One region of the Paenibacillus sp. E194 genome, then DNA from elsewhere that is predicted to be linked to it. Evidence: riboswitches for the same ligand, from Rfam matches in the RefSeq annotation. Region 1 holds a riboswitch; the other holds the start of a gene.
What was found. Region 1 has a riboswitch for FMN ahead of AZ66_RS21215 (DMT family transporter). Riboswitches for the same ligand answer to the same signal wherever they lie in the genome.
Positions count from the first base shown of each region.

Region 2: linked by a shared signal. The riboswitch ahead of ribD (bifunctional diaminohydroxyphosphoribosylaminopyrimidine deaminase/5-amino-6-(5-phosphoribosylamino)uracil reductase RibD) and the one ahead of AZ66_RS21215 (DMT family transporter) in region 1 are both predicted to bind FMN.

Region 1 covers NZ_JMDX01000186.1:1,429-11,668, reverse strand. The annotation lists partial or broken gene AZ66_RS21245 (metal-dependent hydrolase) at 1-628, shown strand, start outside; gene AZ66_RS21240 (AraC family transcriptional regulator) at 791-1,669, opposite strand; gene AZ66_RS21235 (GH92 family glycosyl hydrolase) at 1,881-4,091, shown strand; gene AZ66_RS21230 (DUF1232 domain-containing protein) at 4,199-4,840, opposite strand; gene AZ66_RS33875 (DUF3973 domain-containing protein) at 5,202-5,414, shown strand; gene ytaF (sporulation membrane protein YtaF) at 5,490-6,131, shown strand; gene AZ66_RS21215 (DMT family transporter) at 6,250-7,170, opposite strand; FMN riboswitch at 7,274-7,454, opposite strand; gene AZ66_RS21210 (GNAT family N-acetyltransferase) at 7,693-8,874, shown strand; gene AZ66_RS21205 (hypothetical protein) at 9,028-9,339, shown strand; gene pdaA (delta-lactam-biosynthetic de-N-acetylase) at 9,459-10,240, shown strand, end outside.
Region 2 covers NZ_JMDX01000054.1:2,930-16,723, forward strand. The annotation lists gene ribH (6,7-dimethyl-8-ribityllumazine synthase) at 1-172, opposite strand, end outside; gene AZ66_RS09960 (bifunctional 3,4-dihydroxy-2-butanone-4-phosphate synthase/GTP cyclohydrolase II) at 255-1,496, opposite strand; gene ribE (riboflavin synthase) at 1,518-2,201, opposite strand; gene ribD (bifunctional diaminohydroxyphosphoribosylaminopyrimidine deaminase/5-amino-6-(5-phosphoribosylamino)uracil reductase RibD) at 2,182-3,351, opposite strand; FMN riboswitch at 3,682-3,841, opposite strand; gene AZ66_RS09975 (peptidylprolyl isomerase) at 4,011-4,448, opposite strand; gene lysA (diaminopimelate decarboxylase) at 4,659-5,990, opposite strand; gene AZ66_RS09985 (spore germination protein) at 6,175-7,836, opposite strand; gene AZ66_RS09990 (stage V sporulation protein AB) at 7,926-8,363, opposite strand; gene AZ66_RS09995 (stage V sporulation protein AA) at 8,356-9,006, opposite strand; gene sigF (RNA polymerase sporulation sigma factor SigF) at 9,108-9,863, opposite strand; gene spoIIAB (anti-sigma F factor) at 9,875-10,330, opposite strand; gene spoIIAA (anti-sigma F factor antagonist) at 10,327-10,680, opposite strand; gene AZ66_RS10015 (D-alanyl-D-alanine carboxypeptidase family protein) at 10,772-12,004, opposite strand; gene AZ66_RS31315 (hypothetical protein) at 12,409-12,585, shown strand; gene AZ66_RS10025 (purine-nucleoside phosphorylase) at 12,653-13,480, opposite strand; gene AZ66_RS10030 (phosphopentomutase) at 13,578-13,794, opposite strand, start outside.

The sequences.
Region 1 (10,240 bases):
CCTTAGTATCGGTGTGGCTATCGGAGCCGCAGCTGCGGCGCATTACCCGTTCTCCATCCAGAATGCGTCCATCTACCTCGCAGTTGCTGCGTTATCTGCGCTGAGCGCGGATCTTGATGGCCCAAGCATACTGAGCAGACGAATTGGCAAGGCTGCCAAACGGGTACATACTCTATTGATGTGGCTTGGCGTATGCTGTGCTGCAGGTGCCATCTATCAATATGGAGCGAGCGGTACGTTAAGCAAAGAGGCCATCGTTCTTACGATTGTCGTGCTTCTGCTCGGATTTGTAGCGAAGGAAGGATTAATTCGCAACATCATTGTCAGCTGTGTCGGTGGGAGCATGCTCATAGGCGGCATCCTGCTCGGCTGGAACTGGCTCATCGGACTGGGCGTATTCGTTGCCTGGGTACCATGGCTGAATCATCGGGGATTATCCCACACCATCTGGGCTGCTCTATTATGGGGAGCTATTGGCTGGGGATTAGAACAACACTTGGAGCTTGAAGGAATTGCACTCGTATCCTTACTTGGCTACGGTTCCCATCTCATTGCAGATACCTTAACCCCTCGTGGTGTGAAGTGGTTCTATCCACTATATAAGCGGTCGATTAAGCTGCGTCTGTAATGGCGCTGTCTCTTGAGACGATCAAACCATACCGTGATCATGTCAATGATGTGATGTCACATGCAACTATGTTAATAGACATCCATAACATTCATCAGTAACTAGGCAAGGAGCCTCTAAGCGATTGTACAATAGTACTTATCGCGGTAGAGGCTCCTTTTCTCATGATTTTAGTAATGCGATATGATTTTGTTGACGGTACTTCGTTGGACTCGTCTCCATTCGATTCTGGAATACCCGATTGAAGGTCGGATATGAACGGAACCCTGCCTCAAATCCTATTTCCGTTATCTTCATATCCGTACTGATTAACAAGTTGCATGCATGTGCCACTCGTATCCGCTCTAAGAAGGAGTAGTAGTTCTCTCCGACCATTTGCTTGAAGGCCGTACTTATATAGGACGAACTGTAATTATACTTTTGCGCTAAGAACTCGAGCGTTATCTCTTCTTTGAAATTTTGGTATACATAGTAGACAACCTCCCACATTCCCCTTCGCAAATGATCCTCGCCAGTATGGGCGCCTTCATGAAGGTGGGAGATACGATATCGGTCGAACCACACGAATAGCTCGGTAAGCTTCGCAAGATAGATCATACGGCTCCAAGGTTTATGCTCCTGCATTTCCTCAAACATGTCTTGAAGCAGCAGATGAGTGCGCTCAGCGGTGCTTGGATCCAGATGGTATGTCGTATTGCTGTCGCCCTCTGCCCCTTTGAGCAAGCTGTGAAGAGCAAGCAGAGATTCTCCAGCCCCAAAGAAGGCCTTCAGTCCGATTGCCCCTACGTACAGCTTCAGTTCCTCTCCTTCCCGTATATCCAACTCGTGAACCTGATGTGGGAATACAAGGGTAAAGGTTCCTGGAGTGAGCTCCTTCTCTACCCCATTGATTAGCTCCTTGCCCGAACCCTCTATGACGTATGTAAACTCAATAAAATGATGCACATGTGCGGGAACTGATGCTTCAAGATGATGGATCTTCAATGTGAACGGAAAGTCTCCGTATATCTCCTCATCCCCCTGTAAATTGTATGGATACATCCGCTCACCACCTCTTATCTCTTCGATTGATTGTTATAATTATTGTATCATAAAAATTGAGAGTTTTTTTAAATTAATGATAGGAGATAAAAATGATTATGTCATATAATACATTATGTAAGTCATATTTGATATAACATTTCATAAGTTGTGTCTGATGGGAGTATAAATTGCTCCTCCTGCGCAACTGTCTACAAAGGAGCGAACACCGATGAGCTTGCTATCTCACGTAAACCCACTACAAGGTACGGATTCGATATATCCTTATTCCAACGGGAACACATTGCCGCTTATTTCCCTGCCATTTGCCATGAATGCATGGAGTCCACAGACGACTGAAGCTGGTGGCGGCTGGTTCTTCAACCCGAATCACAATCGATTTGAAGGCATTCGTCTTACCCACCAGCCGAGCCCATGGATTGGAGATTACGGACATATGACATTTATGCCGCAATCCGGACCATTGAAGGCTTGGGCACCTGAGCGTTCCTCCTCTTTCCGCAGACAGGACATGATCGTGCGTCCTGACTATTTCAAGGTTCGGATGCTGCGCTATCAGGCTACATTGGAATTGACGCCAACGACGCGCTGCGCAAGCATGCGTCTGACCTTTGACCGTCCTGAGCAGTCTCGTCTTGTCCTGTCTCCATTCCCTGGTGAATCTTCGATGAAGATTGATCCGAAGAACGGTACATTGACAGGCTACACGACGGCTAAGGCTGGAGGAACCCCTGACAATTATCGCATGTACTTCGTTGTGAAGTTCGACTGCCCAATCGATGCAGATGCAAGCGGATTGACGAACCATGAATCCAAGCCAGTTGCTGGCTTGTCTGGTACAGATGAGCGCCTCGGTGCATATGTGGGACTGCACGTGCCAGCCAACCGTGTTGTTCACGTTCAGGTCAGTACTTCTTTCATCAGTGAAGAGCAGGCCTTCATCAACCTGAATCGCGAAATCGGCGAGCGCAGCTTCGATGAAGTACAGAAGCTGGCTGCAGATGTATGGGAGAAGCAGCTAGGCGTCATTCAGGTCGAGAGTGATGACAAGGACAAGCTGGATACGTTCTATACTTGTCTGTATCGGACTTCCCTGTTCCCACATCAAATCCATGAATATGATGCGAATGATCAGCAAATCCACTTCAGCCCGTACAATGGGAAGATTGAAGATGGCCCGCTCTTCGCAGATATTGGATTCTGGGATACGTACCGTACGTCGTTCCCGCTGTATAACCTGCTCTATCCGTCCTTCATGAATGAAATGATGCAGGGCTGGGTGAATGCTTATAAGGAAGGCGGATGGATGCCAAAATGGGCTTCCCCAGGTGAACGCAGCATGATGCCTGGTACGTTGATCGACGTCAGCTTCGCAGACTCCGTAGCCAAAGGCGTTACTGGTTTTGATGTTGCCACTGCCTTCGAAGGTTTGTTGAAGCATGCGATGACTGTAGCGGATGATCATCGTGTAGGACGTAAAGGAATGCAGGAGTACTTGAAGCACGGCTTCTTACCTGCTGACATTCATACCCATGAGAGTGTCTGCAATACACTGGATTATGTGTACGGTGACTTCTGTATTGCACAAATTGCGAAGCATCTGGGACGCGATGCGGAGTATGCGCAATTGATGGAACGTGCCCGCAACTACAAACACCTGTATGACCCAACAATCGGTTTCATGCGCGGCAAACTGGAAGACGGTAGCTGGCTGGAGCCATTCGACGCAACAGAATGGGGCGGTCCTTATACAGAAGGCGGAGCATGGCAGAGCAGCTGGGCTGTGCAGCATGATCTTCTTGGATTGGCAGACCTGATTGGCGGACGCGAGAAGTTGAAGGAGCGACTGGATGCCTTGTTCGCAGCAGATCCAGAATTCAAGGTGGGATCCTATGGCTTTGAAATTCATGAAATGTCGGAGATGGCTGCGATTGACTTCGGTCAGTTCGCGATCAGCAACCAGCCTAGCTTCCATATTCCATATGTGTATACTGCACTTGGGTACCCAACCTTAACTCAATATTGGGTGCGCAAGACGATGGACGAACTGTTCAGTGCGCAGCCTGACGGCTTGCCTGGCGATGAGGATAACGGCAGCTTGGCAGCTTGGTATGTATTCGGTGCAATGGGCATCTTCCCTCTTACACCAGGGGTACCTCAATACGTACTGGGAACACCAATGTTCAAGAAGATGACGGTCAACCTGGACAACGGCAAACAGATTGTCATTGAGGCGCCGAACAACTCTTCGGAGACGAAATATGTTGCAGGTGTACAAGTAAATGGCGAGCACGTATCCAACCTGTATATTGATCACGAGCAGCTGAAGAATGGGGCTTCGTTGTCCTTCAAGATGTCAGAAGAACCACAGCATCAGCAATATGAGGATGCGACCCTGCCATATGCAATGTCAAGAGCATAAGGATGTCATATCATCTCGAACGTGATTAAGCTCGTTGCGTAGACATTAACGAACAAGATTGAAACAAGAATAGGGGTGCTCCGGTCAACATCCGACCTGGAACACCCCTATTTCTCTACAATGCGCTCTGCAGCCTGAAGAGCCGCCAGTCTCTCCATCGCCAACTGCACTGCCATCACATCATCAATATATCCAATGGGGAACAGATAGTCTGGAATAATGTCTGCCGATAAAATGAAATACAGCAGTGCGCTCCCTAATACCGCACGTTCTTCTACTGTTGCTTGTTCGCTGCAATATTGGGTGTACGTATCATTCAATTGATCGATAAATGGACCCCATCCGCTTACTTCCTTCACCTTGGCATGGAAATTGTCGCGAATCATTCGATCTCCTTCATTGGTTTGCGCGTATTGCTCGTATTTATCCAGTTCTAGACGTACATGCTCCTTCGTGAATGGATAATCAAGCAGCTGTATGGACTTGAGTATGAATTGAAGGCTATCCTCCTGCAATTCATCTCCAATCGGTACCACTGGTACCGTGCTCAGCTTGCCAAATTCAACACCAACCGCCTCCATGAGCTGTTCAACGGGAATCGATAAATGCTTGGAAAATGTGGTTAGATGGTGTATCTTGGCGGGCTGCTTCCCGTTAATAATTCGAGAAATCGTAGCGGTATCCATTCCAGTCCGCTCCCCCAATTTGCGCATGGAGAGCGAATGCTCCTTCATCGATTTTTTCAACATGTCACCGAGTGGGTTGCTCTGTCCGATGGTTATCCCCCCTTGTCACAGTCACATTCTACTGCCCATTCTCGCTCTCATTATGACATGTATATGCACAAGTTCGCCTAGCTTACCCCATAAATTTGACATCATGGTATGGCCAAGCAAACAAGAAAGGCCACTCACGTAGACAAATAAGCATTGCAACCAACACATCTTCCACAGCATAGGTTGATTCTTTTCACATGGCAATCGGCTGCTGTTGATTTTTTTTCAACATTTCGGCGATTCCGGTTCACAACTCTCAACATCGTGACATATGATACCTCAACAGTGCTGCAAGCGGCACCAGATTATACCCACAATAAGGAGTTGAACAGCTATGTATTACTGCCTGCAATGTTCCAAAGTCCATCATGAGGATGGCACATCGGTAGTATTTCGGAATGTGTTCTATGTAGATGAGATGAGCAAACGCAAATTCCAGCTTGGAGATTGTCATTCGAAATCCCCCCTGCCCTATTCAGCAGGAAGTGAGCATCAGCTAGTGTTCGCGCCTCCAAGGGAAACTGTGCTGCAGCTGCTTCACGACTGACAGGACGGCAAATGACATTCAATAAACATACATTTATAAACTTCGAATCAAGGGAAATCAAGGGAGAGATTCATCATGCAATGGATTATGATTCTAGGATTAGCAGTCGCTTCGAGTATAGATAATTTAGGGGTGGGAATATCGTACGGCATACGGAAGATACGAATTGGAGTGCTTTCGAATCTATTCATTTCGCTCATCTGCTTCATTTTCAGTATGGCCGGTCTCATGTTCGGTCAATGGATATCGCAGGTTCTTCCTGGTATACTGCCTACCTTGCTTGCCGCATTCATCCTGCTTATTGTCGGCATCCGCATTGTTCTACTGACCTCTCACCATGGCAGCTCGACGGAGACCGCAGCAGTAGAAGCAAGCAGTGAAGCTAATTCAAGTTCTTCACTAGAGCGAATGCTGCAGAGACCAGAGGAAGCGGATAAGGATAAATCGGGGACGATTAACTTATGGGAAGCAGCTGTGCTTGGCGTCGCACTATCTGCCAATGCGTTAACAAATGGCCTGAGTGCTGGACTTATCGGATTATCACCGCTCGCCATATCTCTAACCGCAGCGATCGGCAGTTTTGTCACATTGTGGCTGGGTGCCATGCTTGGGCAGAAGATGGCCAACATTCGCATAGGACGCTATACAGTAGGACAATTCAGCACGGTGTTAAGCGGAGCTATCATCATTCTTGTCGCTATTAATTCCTTCTTCTAACCTAACTTAAGAGACCCTGTCAGCCATGCGCTCAAGGCATAGCAGACAGGGTCTCTTGTCATTTATGAAAGACGATTGACAGCAACTTCATTAAGAATCATTGCACTGCCACCGCCGATTAATTTTGTCTTGATACCATATACAACGCAATCCAGATGAGAACGAAGCCTGAAATTTGCGCTGCAGTGACCGCCTGATGGAACACGAACCAGTTCATCATCATCCCTACCAATGGGAATGACAACTCGGCTAGAGTCGCATACGAGGCCTTGGTAGTGGATAGACCGCGATAATACAGCAAGAGACTAACCAACCCTGGAAGAAGAGCCTGCAAGAAGATGTAGAACGACAGTGTTCCCCATTCTGATGATGCGAAATTCCAGCTTGGTGACTCCCATGATGTCAGCACGATGAGCAGAGGGAGTGCCATTAAAAATCGCAGCGATGTGACCGTCTCATATTCCATTTTGTCGAGAAGCAACCGTCCCATAACTGTGGAACCGCCCCATAGGAATGCTGCTCCAAGTGCCAATAGACTGCTGAAGCCAATGACTTCATTGTAATGCCCAATTGGCAAAGACCATCCAAAAGTCAATAAATACGTACCGATAATAGCAAGAATAAGAAGTAGCGAGAAGCGACGCGGGAGCGTCTCCTTCAACAACAGCCGCGCTAAAATAATTGCAAAGACTGGTTGCAGCTTCTGCAGCAGCAGTACGCCATTTGCATCACCATGTGCAAATGCTTCGGTAAACATAATGGTCGCGATTACTGAGCCGCCCCATGACAGGAACAGCAATGCCAGTACATGCTTCCATGTGCAGTTGCGCAGCTCTTTCCGGTGCATCCATAACACCGGGATCGCGTACAAGGCGAGCATCAGATGCTCAATCAATACAATTTGGGTCGAAGTCATAGACTCCATGACCCATACCCGGAACAGTGGGCCAATCCCCCACAGTGCCGCTCCCATCGCAACGAACCATACTCCTCTTGCGGAGCTGCTCATGCGTGTGTCGGCCTGGATACGATGTTCCATATTCAATAACCTCCAAGGTTGTTGAATATAGGATCTAGACATGCAGAAGAGAAAAATTCGCATAAGACCTATTGTTGTATGCAGTTGTACCAAACAACGTGTGCGAGATCTTCTTCCATCCGGACTATACCGTCGGCCTTGGCTTCTCACCAAGTCAGTCGCTGTTCTTCCGTTCGATGCTTACATGTTACAAGTAACCGAGTAAGCGAACAACGAGTCGCGGGCTCGGGCGCAGCTGCACCCATACCGCCGGTCAGGAATTTCACCCTGCCCTGAAGATCCATATTCAATCCACATAGTAGCATGCTGTTGCGTCCTTGACATGCCCTGACTTCATTATATCTAGATTTTCAAATTGAGCAATATGACATTTCGCATTTTCATGAAAGTTTTCATCATTTGCATAAATTACCATCCCAACTTTTCAATCGTACCTTCTTCATTCAATCGTTGCATCCCTATCTATTTCATCTACAATAGATCATATACTGCTGCTTAATCATTTATTGAGGGGGATTGTCAATGTCAATTGTCCGTTTGAGCAAGGAACAGTTTACTGAAGCCATATCGCTATCCGAGTATGCTTTCCAGTACAGCGTTGATCCTGAAGACTATGATAACTATTTGCATAAGTTGGGGAAACATGAGATTTTTGGTGTGTACGATGAAGGCAAGCTCGCTGCGAAGCTTCATATCCTTCCTTTTCACATCTATATCGGCCAGAATAAGCTGAAGATGGGTGGAATCGGTGGGGTTGCCACCTATCCTGAATTTCGACGCAAAGGATATGCCAAGCAATTGCTGCACCACTCACTGCGCGTGATGCAGGCCGCTGGAACTTCTATATCCATGCTCTATCCTTTCTCCATCCCCTTCTATCGCAAAGCAGGCTGGGAAGTATTCAGCGACCGCATGACTTGCCAATTTACCCGTCATGATCTAATTCCATTGAATCCTGAACTTACAGGCGTTGTTCGCCGTTATACCAAGGATACGCATTCTACTGATATTGAAACGGTATATGACGCATGGTCATCGCAGCATTCAGGTATGGTCGTTCGCGATCACGAATGGTGGCTTGCTCACTATCATAATCGCACCGCGGCGGTGTACTATGGCGAGCATTCGCAGCCTCAAGGGTATATGTTGTATGAGATACAAAATAATGCTATGCATGTACATGAATTCATGTGCGTTACAAGGGAGTCTAGACAGGGGCTATGGAATTATATTTGCCAGCATGATTCTATGGTAGAGCAAGTAAATATGCGTCTTTGTGAGAATGAGCGCCTGTTTTTCGCCTTGAACCTTCCACGAATTGTGCGTACGATACAACCTTTTGTCATGGCACGAATTGTAGATATCACATTATTTCTACAGCAATATACGTTTGCACCTGCACCTGTACACCCTCCCCTCTCTCTATACATAAGTGATGACCAGGCTCCGTGGAATAATGTAGTCATTCATTTTGAAAACGGGCAAGCTGCTATTCACTCTCAAGATAGGAAGCAGGTTCTTACCACTGACAACACGAACAACACCCTATCCATGAACATTAGAGCACTCACAACCATGCTGCTTGGCTATCAGCGACCATGTGAATTGTTCGATAACGGATTTATTGCGGGTTCCATCAACAGTATTGAAACTCTAGAGCAGTTCGTTCCCCGACTTCATCCGTATATATCCGACGCTTTCTAAGCTAAGCGAAGTAAGTATGAACATCCATCTCCAATTGGCATTACAGTACGATCAGTTGCAACGTCTCTCCCTCTCAATTGAGCAAAGGATTGAGAATCACAATTCATCTTCGTTATAATAAGCTGTATGAATCTATGTAAGGGAGTTTTTGCAATGACGCGTAGTGCAGTAGAACAACAAATTATCGACAATTATGAGCGTGATGAGCAAATGATGATTCTTATCTTTGCACAATGGTGTGTGAACCATGATCTTGATCCAGCCGAGCTCTATCATCGCGCATACCCGAAGCAGGGCGACAACTATCGATTGCAGCAGGCAATTGATCTTACGGTTCCGAAGGAGGAGGCCGGACCGATCCCTGACGACACTTTGTTCGCCGTGCTGTCCATGTACAACAACGAAGATCTTGCCTTCGTCGTCTCAGAAGAGTTGGAGAAGATGAAGCAGTCTAACAACAAATAAGGATTACTTGCATTCGGCTTAAGAATGCATAGGTATCAGTGCGTATAAGTTTACTGCAAATATGGAATAGTAAGCCATGATTGACCGATTCTAACCTACATCAAGGAGTATATTTGCATATGAAACGCATTCTGATTGCCACTGCTCTCCTCTGCTTGCTTGCCGCAAGCATTCAGCCAGCCGCATACGCCGGACAGCGTCCCGCATTTCACTTTGGATTCAAAAAAAGTGTGAACGGCAAGCTTCCTTCGATTGACGAGGAAGGCTTCAAACCGACGATTGAGAAGCATGGAGCTATTTTTCTCGGTGATACGAACAAAAAAATGATTTACTTAACCTTCGATAACGGATATGAAAATGGATACACGGCTCAAATTCTGGATACGTTGAAGGCGAAGAAGGTTCCAGCCATCTTTTTCGTTACCGGACATTATGTAAATACACAACCAGATTTACTGAAGCGAATGATTAATGAGGGACATCTAATCGGCAATCATTCGTGGAGTCATCCGGATATGACTACCATATCGGATGAGCAGATTCGAACCGAACTGGATAAGGTCAAACAGGCAGTAACAGCTGTGACGGGCAAGCAGGAAATGCCTTATCTGCGACCACCTCGTGGTATCTTCAATGAACGGACTCTGGCCATCACGAAGAATATGGGGTACACCAATGTATTCTGGTCCGTGGCTTACTTGGATTGGGATGTCAATGCCCAACGAGGAACGAGCTATGCATATGATAAGGTTGTAAAGCAGCTTCATCCTGGAGCGGTCATTCTGCTCCACTCCATATCGAAGGATAATGCCGGGGCCCTTGGCGCCATTATTGATGGTGCACGTCAACAAGGATATGAATTTGCCAGCCTCGATCAACTCAACGTACAGCAATCCAAATA
Region 2 (13,794 bases), on a different contig from region 1:
ATGCACCCGGAACCCAGGCAATATCTACCTCTTCATCTTTAACCCCGTGGCGCTTCAGCGCATCAAGTGCTCCTGATACAAGCTTGCTGACAATAAATTCATTGAATCGACCAGCGACAATTCCATATTTTAATCCTTCGGAAACTAAGTGTCCTTCAAATACATGTGGCATAAGTAAAGTCCTCCTCTGTGATAAATACTGAATCATATTGATAAGGTAATCGCAGCTTGCGGCACTTCATTTCCTTCAAGGCTTATCTGCGTGCTTGTTCATCCTGTTCAATATCGTCGAATACGAGCATATGCCCGAGCTTTGCAGCCTTCGTATGCAGATATTTTGCGTTGTCTTCATTCTCCTGCATTTGGATCGGAACGCGCTCAACAACCTCCAGGCCATAGCCTTCCAACCCTTTAATTTTGCGAGGATTATTTGTAAGAAGCCTAATTTGACGAATGCCGAGATCTTTCAAGATTTGGGCTCCAATGCCGTAATCCCGCAAATCCGCTGGGAATCCAAGCTCCAAGTTGGCATCCACCGTGTCTAGCCCTTGCTCCTGAAGCTTATAAGCTTTGAGTTTGTTAATAAGTCCAATCCCGCGACCTTCCTGGCGCATATAGAGCAGGACGCCATTGCCTTCCTTGTCTATTTGTCCAAGCGCAGCGGCGAATTGAGGGCCACAGTCACAGCGATGTGAATGAAATACATCCCCTGTTAAGCATTCCGAATGAACGCGAACAAGAACTGGCTGAGTTCCATCAATGTCGCCCTTCACTAAGGCAACATGTTCCTTATTGTCTACACCATTCGTATAGGCGATAGCTCGGAATATGCCGAAGTCAGTAGGCATGTTCACCTCGACCTCACGTTGAACTAGCTTCTCCTTCTCATTACGGTAATGAATGAGATCCTTGATGCTGATTAGCTTCAAGTCCCACTGCCCTTTCAGTTCCATCAAGTCGGGCAGTCTAGCCATCGTGCCATCTTCCTTAATCACTTCGCAGATGACACTAGCAGGTGCAGATCCACTCAACCGGGCGAGATCAACCGCTGCTTCCGTATGCCCTGCACGGCGCAACACACCACCGTTCTTCGCTATTAACGGGAAGATATGACCCGGCCGACGGAAGTCCTCTGCCTTGGCGTTCGCATCCAGCATCTTCTGGATCGTTAGTGAGCGTTCGTGCGCTGAAATGCCAGTAGTCGTATCTACGTGATCAATGGATACGGTAAATGCCGTACCGTGATTGTCCGTATTGTGTGCTACCATCGGGTGAAGATCAAGCTCCTCGGCACGATCCTGCGTAATAGGTACGCATACCAAACCTCGGCCTTCTGTAATCATGAAGTTAATAACTTCCGGTGTTGCCTTGTCGGCTAACGCGATAAAGTCGCCTTCATTTTCCCGATCTTCGTCATCAACTACAATGATAACCTTGCCCTGCTTCAAATCTGCAATTGCGTCTTCTATCGAATCAAAGTGAAATGCTTCCTTCATGTTGTTCGTCCCCTTTCACCATTACATAAAACCATGCTCTGCCAAAAACGCTACATTAAGACCTCCAGAACCAGAACGATCCGAGTCCTTTGTCTCGTTCTCCGGCCCTGATCTACCATACCGGAGCAAATGATCCACATACTTGCCAAGCACATCACATTCAATGTTGACGGTATCACCCGGCTGCTTGCGTTGAAGAGCGGTTTGCGCCAACGTATGCGGAATAATCGATACGGCAAACTCTCCATGCTCTGCTCGCGTAAGGGTTAAGCTGATGCCGTCAATGGTGACAGAACCTTGTGGAATCATATATTTCGCCATCTCAGGCCGACTCGCCCGACATTCGATGACAACAGCATTCGCATCTCTTGTTCGTCCCACAATCGTTGCAAGACCATCCACATGTCCTTGCACAATATGACCGCCGAATCGCCCGCCTGCTGCCATAGCACGCTCTAGATTGACCGGATCGCCCGGCCTTAAATCCTTCAAATTCGTATGGCGAAACGTCTGTGGCATCACATCCGCCATGAAGGAAGTGCCATCATATGACGTTGACGTTAGGCATACACCATTGACAGCGATGCTGTCACCCTGCTTCATGCCCTCTAGAACCTTAGATGCTCGGATGTGAAGCACCATCGCCTCGCCCCGCTTCATCACAGACTGCAGTGAGCCCACTTCTTCAATGAGTCCGGTGAACATTGCTATGCTCCTCCTTTATGCTGGAATGAGTGAAATGCTCCACCTCACGCTTGCCGAACGGATATCCAGTGATGCAGATATTATCTCCGAGCTTCTCAACCTCCACATGTTGAAGCCGGTATGCATCCTGCATCCGCTCTACACCTTCAAACACAAAACTACCAGGCGCATGCTGACCGCCGACGACAATCGGAGCCATAAATATTGCAACTTTGTCGACCAGCTTCTTCTCTAGCATCGCCCCATTCAATCGACCTCCACCTTCAAGGAGTATGGATCCGATCTCATGTTGGCCGCACCATTCCATCATCTGTTGAAGGTCTACCTTCTCGCCTTCTCCGCACTCGATGACCTCTACGCCTCGGGACACCAATTCACGCCGCTTCTCCCCGCTTGCCCGTGCAGTTGTGAAGATGCATGTTCGTGCAGCTTGATCGGTTACAACGTTGGCGTCCATAGGAACCTGAAGCATCGAGTCTACGATCAAGCGCACTGGGTTTACCCCAGGGACTGACAGGCGTGTTGTCAGCGATGGATCATCCGCAAGCACGGTGCCTATGCCTACCATAATCGCTTGATGACGGTGCCTCATCGAATGAACGATTTCACGACTTCGCTCATTCGAGATCCACTTGCTGTCCCCAGTCGAAGTGGCGATCTTGCCGTCCAGCGTACTTGCTGTCTTGAGGGTAACGAACGGAATGCCGGTCGTAATATGCTTAGCGAACATTTCAATCAGTGCGAGACCTCTCTCCCGAAGCACATCCAACGTTATCCCAATTCCATGATCCTTCAGCAGAGCAGTTCCTCTCCCTGCTACCGCTGGATTCGGATCGACGCAAGCGATCACGACACGGGCAATTCCCGCTTCAATCAATCGCAGACTGCAAGGCGGTGTTCGTCCATAGTGGCTGCATGGCTCAAGGGTCACATACGCAGTTGCTCCTCTCGCCGCTTCACCAGCCATCTGTAAAGCATGGACTTCCGCATGGCCTTCACCACGCCGCAAATGAGCTCCAAGACCGACGATTCGTCCCTCGTTCACAATGACACAGCCAACTGCAGGGTTCACATCGGTCTGTCCAAGCACCTGCTCTGCCATGTTCACAGCGAGCTGCATGTACAGTTCATCATTGATAACAGCAGACATTAGGTATCCTCCTTTCCACAAACAGATCAAGGCTAACGCAAAAAAGCCCTTCGGATCCTCCGAAGGGCATGATTGATTGAGCTTACAGGTATGTACTTAATTTCACAATAACCACACATAAGCATAATTTCCATTTGCATATGACAAATAAAACCGACAACAAGGATGTTCTCAGCAAACTGCATCGATTTCGCATATGTCAAATACGACGATAGATGAATAGAAAACCTCACGCTTACGCAGGTATTCGCCGTCCATTTCGCCTGGAATGCTCATGATATTGTGAAAAAAAGAACTTGAAAGAACTAATTATCGAGTTCTTCTCTCCTGACGCCCCTTCTCCCATCCAGACTATACTGTCGGCTCTGGAGTTGCACCAGATCCACCGTGTGGACGAATCCACCCGGGTCACGGACTAAGAACATCTTGCACATGCAAGAATATGTTCATCACCGCCGGTCGGGAATTTCACCCTGCCCTGAAGGTCTGTCATTCGTATTGCTATAAAATTAGTTTCTAAGATGTTGCACTTAGAAGTGTACCACCTGACCTGGTAAAATGCAACTCGTGTCGCTTCACCGCATGGAAGCATTTAGCCGCGTTCAAATAAAAAAGACGTGTAGCAGCCAAGCTGCATACACGCCTTCCTTCAATTATTTCTATTCTTCCACGATCGTAACTTGCTTCATCTTGTCGCCTTGCTTAACAGCATCTACATGCTCCATGCCTTCTACAATTTTACCAAATACCGTATGCACGCCATCCAAGTGAGGGAATGCATCGTAAGTGATGTAGAATTGGGAACCGCCTGTATCCTTGCCGGCATGCGCCATCGCAAGTACACCACGCTCATGCTTGTGCGGGTTGCCTTTTGTCTCACATTTGATTGTGTAGCCTGGGCCGCCTGTACCTGTTCCGTGCGGGCAACCGCCTTGAGCTACAAAGCCCGGAATAACACGGTGGAATGACAATCCGTTATAGAAACCTTCGTTGGACAGTTTCTCAAAGTTTGCAACCGTACCCGGTGCTTCTTGTTCATGCAGCTGGATTTTCACCGTTCCGCCCTTTTCCAATTCAATCAATGCATATTTGCTCATCATGTATCGTCTCCTTCCATATGTACAATGCTCACGCTTGCTCATCCGATTATACGTTATTTCTGAACAAAAAGAAAACACCCGATTTCTGCCTCATCGTTATGTCACGACATGACAGATGATCGGATGTGTAAGGGTTATCGTATCTGAAGTAACTTAAGATATGAAATTCAATTGCCGCCGCGGAGCTTGCAATCGTCACATCGCGTACTATTTCAGCACTGGTTCCTTGCTGAGACGAGCTGGAATGCAGTCATTGCGCACGATATCTTCATGCGACTCACGACGTACAACAATATCCGCTTCCCCGTTGTGCACGAACACGACAGCTGGTCTTGGAATACGGTTATAGTTGCTTGCCATCGAATAATTGTACGCACCTGTGCAGGACACAGCCAACAGATCGCCCTGCTGGACGGCAGGAAGCACAGCATCCCAGATCAGCATATCGCCGCTTTCGCAGCATTTGCCTGCTATCGATACTGTCTCCGTGGACTCATTAGTCGCACGGTTAGCAAGCAGTGCCTCATAACGAGACTCATACAGCGCTGGTCGAGGGTTGTCGGTCATCCCTCCGTCAACAGCTACATATTTGCGCACTCCTGGAATATCCTTCACAGAGCCAACTGTATACAGCGTTGTACCCGCTTCTCCGACAATACTGCGGCCTGGCTCTACCCAAATTTCAGGCAAACTTTCTCCGATATCAGCAAAATGCTGCTTTACAGCATCTGTAATGGCCTTTACATAATCGCGAACATGCAGAGGCGTATCCCCTTCTACATAGCGGATGCCAAAGCCGCCGCCCAAGTTCACAACCCGGAATGCAGTCTCAAGCTGCTCCTTCACCCCACGCGCAAATTGTGCAACGCGTTCAACCGCCATTTGGAATCCTTCGGTTTCGAAGATTTGAGATCCGATATGCGAGTGGATGCCCAGCAGCTCCAAATGAGTTGCATCCGCCGCTTGGCGCACAGCCTCAAGCGCCGTGCCATTGCCGATGTCAAAGCCAAACTTCGAATCCGTCTGACCTGTCGAAATGTATTCGTGCGTATGTGCTTCAACCCCCGGTGTAACGCGGAGCAGTACAGGTACGGACTGATTGCGCTCTTGGCAAATCGCATTCAACAGCTTCAGCTCAGTGAAATTATCAACAACAAAGCAGCCGATGCGGGCATCAAGCGCCATTTCGATTTCCTCGGGCGTCTTATTATTCCCATGGAAGTGGATTCGCTGGGCCGGGAATCCAGCCTGCAAGGCTGTATACAATTCCCCTTCCGATACAACATCTAGCGACAGCTCCTCTTGGTCGACTAACCGGCACATTGCTGTTGTACAGAATGCTTTGCTTGCATATGCAACCTGAAAGGTTAACCCAGACTCGCGAAATGCTTCCATGTATTGTCCACAACGTTCTCTGACTAATGCTTCGTCAAAAATGTAAAGCGGAGTACCAAATTGCTGCTTCAATTCGGTTACATCGCAACCGCCAATTTCTAAATGTCCATCCCCATTAATCTTGCTCGTTCCGTGTAAGTACATCGTCATTTCTCCCCACTCCCACTCGATCTTCTATGTCTATCCCCTCATACTGTTCCAATTGTTGGTGAAAATATTACATCGAGTATATCAGCTTATTCGATCTTGAAAGAATGGATTTTTCCGTCCATCATTTGCATTATAGAGGTTGTCAAGGGACAAACACATTGCCTTCCAAACGTTGGAGCTATCGCTTCGTTCTTGGCGGCATCTTTGTATTATCTCGCGTCTGATTCAAGCTAGGGCGCGTCTTCATCAGCAAGAATGGCTGTCGTACGATGATATTGTACATCGCTTTGGCATTGAACGGAATGAACGGCCATAAGTACGATGCATTGTACGAGCGATGCAGGGTTAGCCAGAGCAGCCAAACGGTTGTACAAATGACGAGTCCGGGAACTCTGAACAGCGCAACCGCAACAAGCAGCACGAGCCTCACTATTCGATTGGCCAGCGCCAGCTCATAGCTCGGTGTCGCAAACATCCCTACGGCAGCTACAGCCATGTACAAAATAACCTCATTGACGAACACTCCTGTTTTGACCGCTATGTCACCTACGAGTATCGCAGCTAGCAAGCCCAATGCTATCGCAAGCGGCGACGGAGTATGAACAGCCGCCATTCGCATGAGATCCACGCCGAGCTCTGCGATGAGGAACTGGAAAATGAGTGGTATCTTCCCTGTCTCCTGCGGTCCAATAATTTGTAGGGCGGCAGGCTTTAATCCCGGCTCGATGACGAGCAGCAGCCACAATGGGAGAATGAAGAGCGACGCAAAAATACCGATGAAGCGCACACTCCGCAAATAGGTTCCCATAAATGCAGTTTGTCGATTCTCTTCTGCATGCTGACATAAGTCGAAAAACGTCGTCGGCAAAATGATGACAGATGGAGAAGTGTCGACAAATATGACAATGCTGCCATCCATCAAATGGGAAGCGACAACATCTGGACGTTCCGAGTATCGTACTAGCGGATAAGGGTTCCATGCCTTATTGATAATCGCCTCCTCCAGCTGCTTGTCGGCCAGTGGCAGACCATCCACATTCACCGCTTTTATTTTATTACGAACCGACTCCACTTGACGCTTGTCAGCAATATCATCTATATAGGCAATACACACATCGGTACGGGTACGCCGCCCCACCTGCACCATTTCATACATAAGCCCTGGATCACGCAAGCGGCGTCGGACAAGGGTAACGTTCGTGAGCAGTGTCTCGCCGAATCCGTCACGCGCACCCCGAACCACCCGCTCGAGCGATGGTTCTTCAAGACCCCGCACAGGGAAGGTTTTGCAGTCCACTATAATCGCACTTGATTCATGATCAATAAAGAAAGCACTGCTGCCAGCGAGCACTTTATTAATGACGCTGCTTAACTTATTCTCCCGCTCCACTTGAACATGTGGGATATAGCGTTCGAACAAGGATTTGAGCGCGTTCGGCGACATTTCTTCCTTATCCAAGTAAGACATGCGGGACAAAATTAATGTCATCACTTCGTCCTTAGCAAAACCATTCACATAGAACAGACCCACCCGCCGCTCGCCGAAGACCATCTCGCGCAGCAAGATATCGAACGACTCCCCAAGTCCGACTACCTGTTGCAGCGTTCGTTTCGTCTCATCCAGCTTCTTGGAGATTTCGTCCTTGTCCTGCCAATAGATGATGGATTCTTCTATCGTATCGGACTTCTCATGCTGCTTTTTTCTATCATGCAAGCTGCCTTGCTCAGATGCATGCTGATTATTGCCCCCATCCTCAGTCTGCTCGTTCGGTGATTTTGAATTAGGAGGGGTAAGTACGTCCTTGTGCGACGATTCTTGTTCAGTTTGCTGCTCTGTCATTGGGCAATATCCTCCTTCTTATTGAATCGCAATGTCTTGGCATATCCTTCATTACGAGATGCTCATCATTCAACACAGAAACTTCAAACTCAATGCGGGTATTTAAAACAATCGAACCAAGATCCAAGAACCTTGCCAATTACCATTGCGGTCAGTAGATGAGGGAGCGCGTGTGTCATACCAAGCCGTTTCGCCAATATCGGAAAAACATTCAATACCTCCGTCAGCGCAGCAGCTAAGAGTCCCACGAATACCCCATCCAGCAGTCCGATGAATGGAGAGAACCATCCCGCATAGAAGAATCGGATACTCCATAAGTCTGTTACGGTAAAGAACAACGTGCCCGCAATAATGGCATACTCAAACCAATACGAACAGTGGAAGGAGCGAGTAAGCTGTGCAAGCCGTGGGAGCATGTCAAGCACGACAAATAATGCCACCATCGCGCCCCCAACCGTAATCCCGCCAGCGACTCCCGCGAACGATGCCAGCAGCTGTGCAAGACCATACAGCCAAGTCTCAGTCACGCTTCAAATCCTCCTTGCGCAATCGCTTGTACTCCTCGGTTATCATGTACTGGTTCAAGTTTTCCTGATATAGGAACATCTCCAATTCAAGCGGTGTCGGCTCTTCATTGAACTTCTTACGGAAAAAGTGATTAAAAAATACGACCATCCCAAGACCAATGCCAATGGAATAGCAGGCTTGGAACCAAAATGGATTCGCATCCTTCCGACCCGTAAGCATTTCTACAATTCGTTTATGTACAGGGAGCATGCTTACATCGGCGTGGAAGTTCATGATCGCTAAGCCAGAACCGAAGAACAGCAGCAGCCAGACGATAACAATTAGGACAATATTCGGCTTCTTCACTTGCGTCACAACCTCAACTAATGTATGTGGCTGGCCAAAGCATTCAATGGTCATTCTCGGACTCAGTTCCTTAATTGATCTCGTAATATGCATCATGTCAATCAATATCATGTTACCGTCGCTTGTCTTTGGTTCCTTCAGCACAAGCTCTCTTAATTTCGTGTACCATGTATCGTCTGCAATGACCTCAGCTACATCCTTAAGTCGAATCGGATGATCTGGCTTGACCGAAGATTGCTTGCGCAGCCGGATATAGCAGGTACTGCCGGAATCAGGCAACTCATCCAAAGTCGCCATGTTCATCCCCCTCCTTCCTCCATAGTGTTAGTATGGTTGAATAGACAGCAAAAAAACCGCAAGGACATCTCCCTGCGGTTCGTCATCATACCCTCTCTTGCTCACTGAGCAATCTGGGCTTTGATGGATTGCAATATTTTCTTCTCCAGCCGCGACACTTGCACCTGCGATATTCCGAGGCGACTGGCAACCTCAGATTGCGTCTGATCCCGATAGTACCGTAAATAGACAATAAGCTGCTCCCGTTCACTTAAGCCTTCTATCGCTTCATTCAGCGCAAGCTTATCAAACCATTTGTCCTGCGTATCATCGGCAATTTGATCCATTAACGTAATTGGATCACCATCATTTTCGAATACCGTCTCATGAATGGAGGTCGGCGGTTTATTAGCTTCTTGTGCGAACACAACATCCTCCGGCGATACCCCAAGCTCCGCTGCAACTTCCTTAATCGTGGGAAGTCGATTAAGCCGCTTGGACAACTCATCCTTTGTCTTGCGGACTTTGTTCGCCATCTCCTTCAGTGATCGACTCACCTTCAGCGTTCCATCATCACGCAGAAAGCGCTGAATTTCACCGATGATCATCGGCACTGCGTAAGTCGAGAACTTCACATCATAGGATAAATCGAATTTATCAACAGATTTCAGCAATCCGATGCAACCAATCTGGAACAAATCATCCGGATCGTATCCTCGATTCATAAAGCGCTGAACGACGGACCAGACAAGGCGTATGTTGCAATTGACAAGTGTTTCTCTCGCTAGCGAGTCACCTGTCTGACTGAGTGCAATCAGACGCTTCACTTCCGCGTCATCCAAATAATTGGGCGACGACTGCTTCAAATCAGCTTCCATGGCTTCAACCCCTAATTATAGAGCGCTTTTTTCGATTCAATCCGCTTCTTCATGCGGATGCTCGTACCCACGCCCAGTTCGGTAGTTACTTCGCATTCATCCATGAAGTTCTCCATGATCGTGAAGCCCATGCCAGAGCGTTCCATGTCCGGCTTCGACGTATACAGCGGCTGTCTTGCAAGCTCAAGATCCTCAATGCCTCGTCCATTGTCTGATACGGTCAGCATAATCTCCTCACCGGAAATAACCGCTGAAATCGTAACCATCCCAGTAGGATCATTATCATATCCGTGGATGATACAATTCGTCACTGCCTCTGAGATTACGGTCTTCATATCTGTCAGCTCGTCCATTGTCGGATCCAGCTGCGATACAAAGGCTGCAACAGCCACACGGGCAAATGCTTCATTTTCGGAACGACTGGAAAATTGCAGCGTCATTACGTTCGTGTCTGATTGTACACTCATGATACGACCTCCAACCCATTAAGCGCTTTGCGCTCATTATCGTAAACATGCACAATTTTAAACAAGCCAGACAATTCGAACAGACGTCGTACCGCGGGATTCATATCGCATACCGCCATTTTGCCGCCTCGTCCCTTGATCTGCTTGTATCTTCCTAGGATGACCCCTAAACCCGAACTGTCCATAAACGTCAAATCACGAAGGCTTAGCACGACATGGTTCACTTGCTTGCGTTGAATCGCTTCGTCGAGCTGAATCCGTACGTACTCAGATGTATGATGATCCAGTTCCCCGCTCAGACGGGTAATTAATACGTTTCGCTGGTGTTCCAATTCCACCTGCAGATTCATGGCGCTTCACTCTCCTCCCCATGATGCCGATACAGTTCGTCAATGGGATAACCAATTCCTGCCTGACGACAAAACTAGAAGCTACACGCCGTTAATTGACAAAAAACAACTTGCCGCACGTACGTTTAAAGAGTGTCCACCAGCCAGCTTTCGCAATTTCCTCGGCGGATTCGACAGGATATTCACGAACCTTCCTATCTCCCTGATAAACGACAAGTTTCCCAAGCGACTGACCCGCCGCTACTGGAGCCTTCACAGATTTCGGACCTTCCAGTTCGAAGCGAAGATTGTCAGTGCCCTCGCCTTTTTTGAGCAAAACATGATACGGACGCTGAGCCTTCAGCTCAATATTCTCGACCATCCCTTTCTCCACACGAATATCACCAATCTTATCTCCACTTTTCAGCAGCGGAACATTCGTATACTGGGCGAAGGCATAATCGAACATTTGCGTGACTTCTGCATTGCGTGTCTTCGTATTCGGTTCGCCAAGCACAACAGCAATCACACGCATATTCTCCCGTTTCGCTGTCGCGGACAGGCAATAACGCGCCTCAGAAGTAAAGCCAGTTTTCAACCCATCTGCACCTTGATAGAACCGTACAAGCTTATTCGTATTGACAAGCCAGAATTTCTTATTTGTGTTCTGTCGCAAATAATCCTCATATGCTCCTGTAAATTTCGTTACACTCGGATATTTCAACAACGCTTGCGACATCAAGGCAATATCATGCGCTGACGTATAATGATTCTCAGCAGGGAGGCCATTGCAATTCACAAAATGTGTATCCTTCATGCCAAGCTCTGTAGCCTTATCGTTCATCATTTGTACGAACGCCTTTTCGGAGCCACCGATCTTCTCAGCCATCGCAACCGATGCATCATTGCCTGAGGCCATTGCGATTCCCTTCATCATTTCCTCAACCGTCATCTCTTCGCCCGGTTCCAGAAAGATTTGCGATCCGCCCATAGACGCGGCATACTCGCTTGTTGCCACCTTGTCCGTCATCTTCAACTTGCCTTTGTCAATGGCTTCCATGACAAGCAGCATCGTCATAATTTTCGTAATACTCGCCGGTGGAAGCTTATCGTGACTATTTTTCTCAAAGATCACCGTTCCTGTGTCCGCATCCATAAGCACTGCTGAGCGCGCGTTATCCGCCAATTGGGCTTCAGGCGCAGCAGAGGATGTTGCTTGGCTTGGCGTTTCTGAATTTGTCCAAGGCGGCAAGTCTGCCCGTGCATAAGATGCGTTCGCCGAAGAAGGCAATATACAAGCGGCAGCGAATAAAAAGCTAAGACTAGCACACAGCCATTTGTTCACAGATTGTCCCCTCCTATCTAAATAGCGTGCATTCTGAGCGCATTACATGCGCAGGATGCACTTTCTAACCAGTGTTACCTTTCAGAAGCAAAATATTCCACTCCTATCGAAAGATAGAGCAGAACTTGGAAGGTTTATCATGTCACAATGTCTGGAAAATTTGGGAAATGAAATTATAGCCTATGAAAATGAAATGCAGAACATAACGAGAGAGGATGACATCATGCTTCAGTCGCAATTTGAACACAAAATGATCTCGCGGGGGTTGAATTTAACGGATTTTGATTTTACTAAGAATAACCTTGATCGCATCTGTATCGGGTTGCATCTGGCTACTCAGAGGATCAGCTAATGGTAACGGTTCGATTGACAGTGAGATACGAAAGGGCTTGGAGCAGTTACATTTGTGGAAGAACGGCAAGCTGATGATTCCTGTACTGAACAGCAAGGACTATCAAGCGCTGCATCGCATTGCCGATCTCATTACGGCGGATTTGATCAGACTGTTCGAGGATTATCGTTCTATGCTGGTTCAAGCGTATCACGCCTCTCCTTTCGCGCATTGCTGGAACCATAGATAAGGCCGCTGCTACTGCCCCATCAACGGACAGCCGTACAGCGGCCTTTTTTCACATGTTAATTTGTTTTTTACATCACTGGGATAATCCCGATAACAAGCTTGAGGAATTGGTCGCGAACGAGTTCTGCCGTCTCCATGACCTCATCGTGCGACAATGGCTGATCCAGAATGCCTGCCGCCATGTTGCTGATACAGGAGATGCCGAGCACTTCCATGCCTGCATGCTGTGCGACAATTACTTCGGATACCGTCGACATCCCTACAGCGTCGCCGCCTAAGATACGAAGCATGCGGATTTCCGCAGGCGTCTCGTAGTTAGGCCCAAGAAAGCCGACGTATACACCTTCCTGTAATTCAACGCCCTGCGAAGCTGCAACGTCCTTCGCCTTCTGGCGAAGCTGCGGGCTGTACGCCTGAGACATATCCGGGAAGCGTACCCCGAGACGGTTGTCGTTCGCACCAATCAGCGGATTGCACCCAGTCATGTTCAAATGATCGGAAATGATCATCAGATCCCCAGGCTTATAGGAAGTGTTGATCCCGCCTGCCGCATTCGTCACGAGCAGCTTGGACACGCCAATTGCCTTCATCACGCGAACCGGGAATGCGGTCAGTTCTGGTCCATATCCTTCGTACATATGGAAGCGGCCCTTCATCATCGCTACTGTACGGCCCGCAATCTTGCCGATCAGAAGCTCGCCCGCATGGCCTTCCACAGTCGATACAGGGAAATGCGGAATGTCCCCGTATGCAATCGTTACAGGCTGTTCCACCAATTCTACCAGCACACCTAGTCCAGATCCCAAAATCAATCCTACTTCAGGCGTCTCACTAATCTTAGATTGGATATAAGCCGCTGCCTCTTGAATATGATCGTGTGTAATTGTGTTGCTCATCTTATTTCCCCCATTCATCATTGTCCGATCAGAATCGATCGGTTGTAACATTATCTTCATCATGCTGTTCAAAATGTGTTGTTGTTCCCTTTGCCCCTTACAGTTGTTGCAAAAAGCTTGTGCCTACTTGAGGTTGCCCTGCTCGAAAATTATCTGCGATCGTAGCACCTAAATCTGCATATGTGGTACGAACCCCGAGAGATTGACCTGCATGCAGGGAAGGGCTGTACAGCAGAAGTGGAACATACTCCCTCGTATGATCGGTACCCGTATGTGTCGGATCATTTCCATGATCTGCCGTAATGACTAATAAA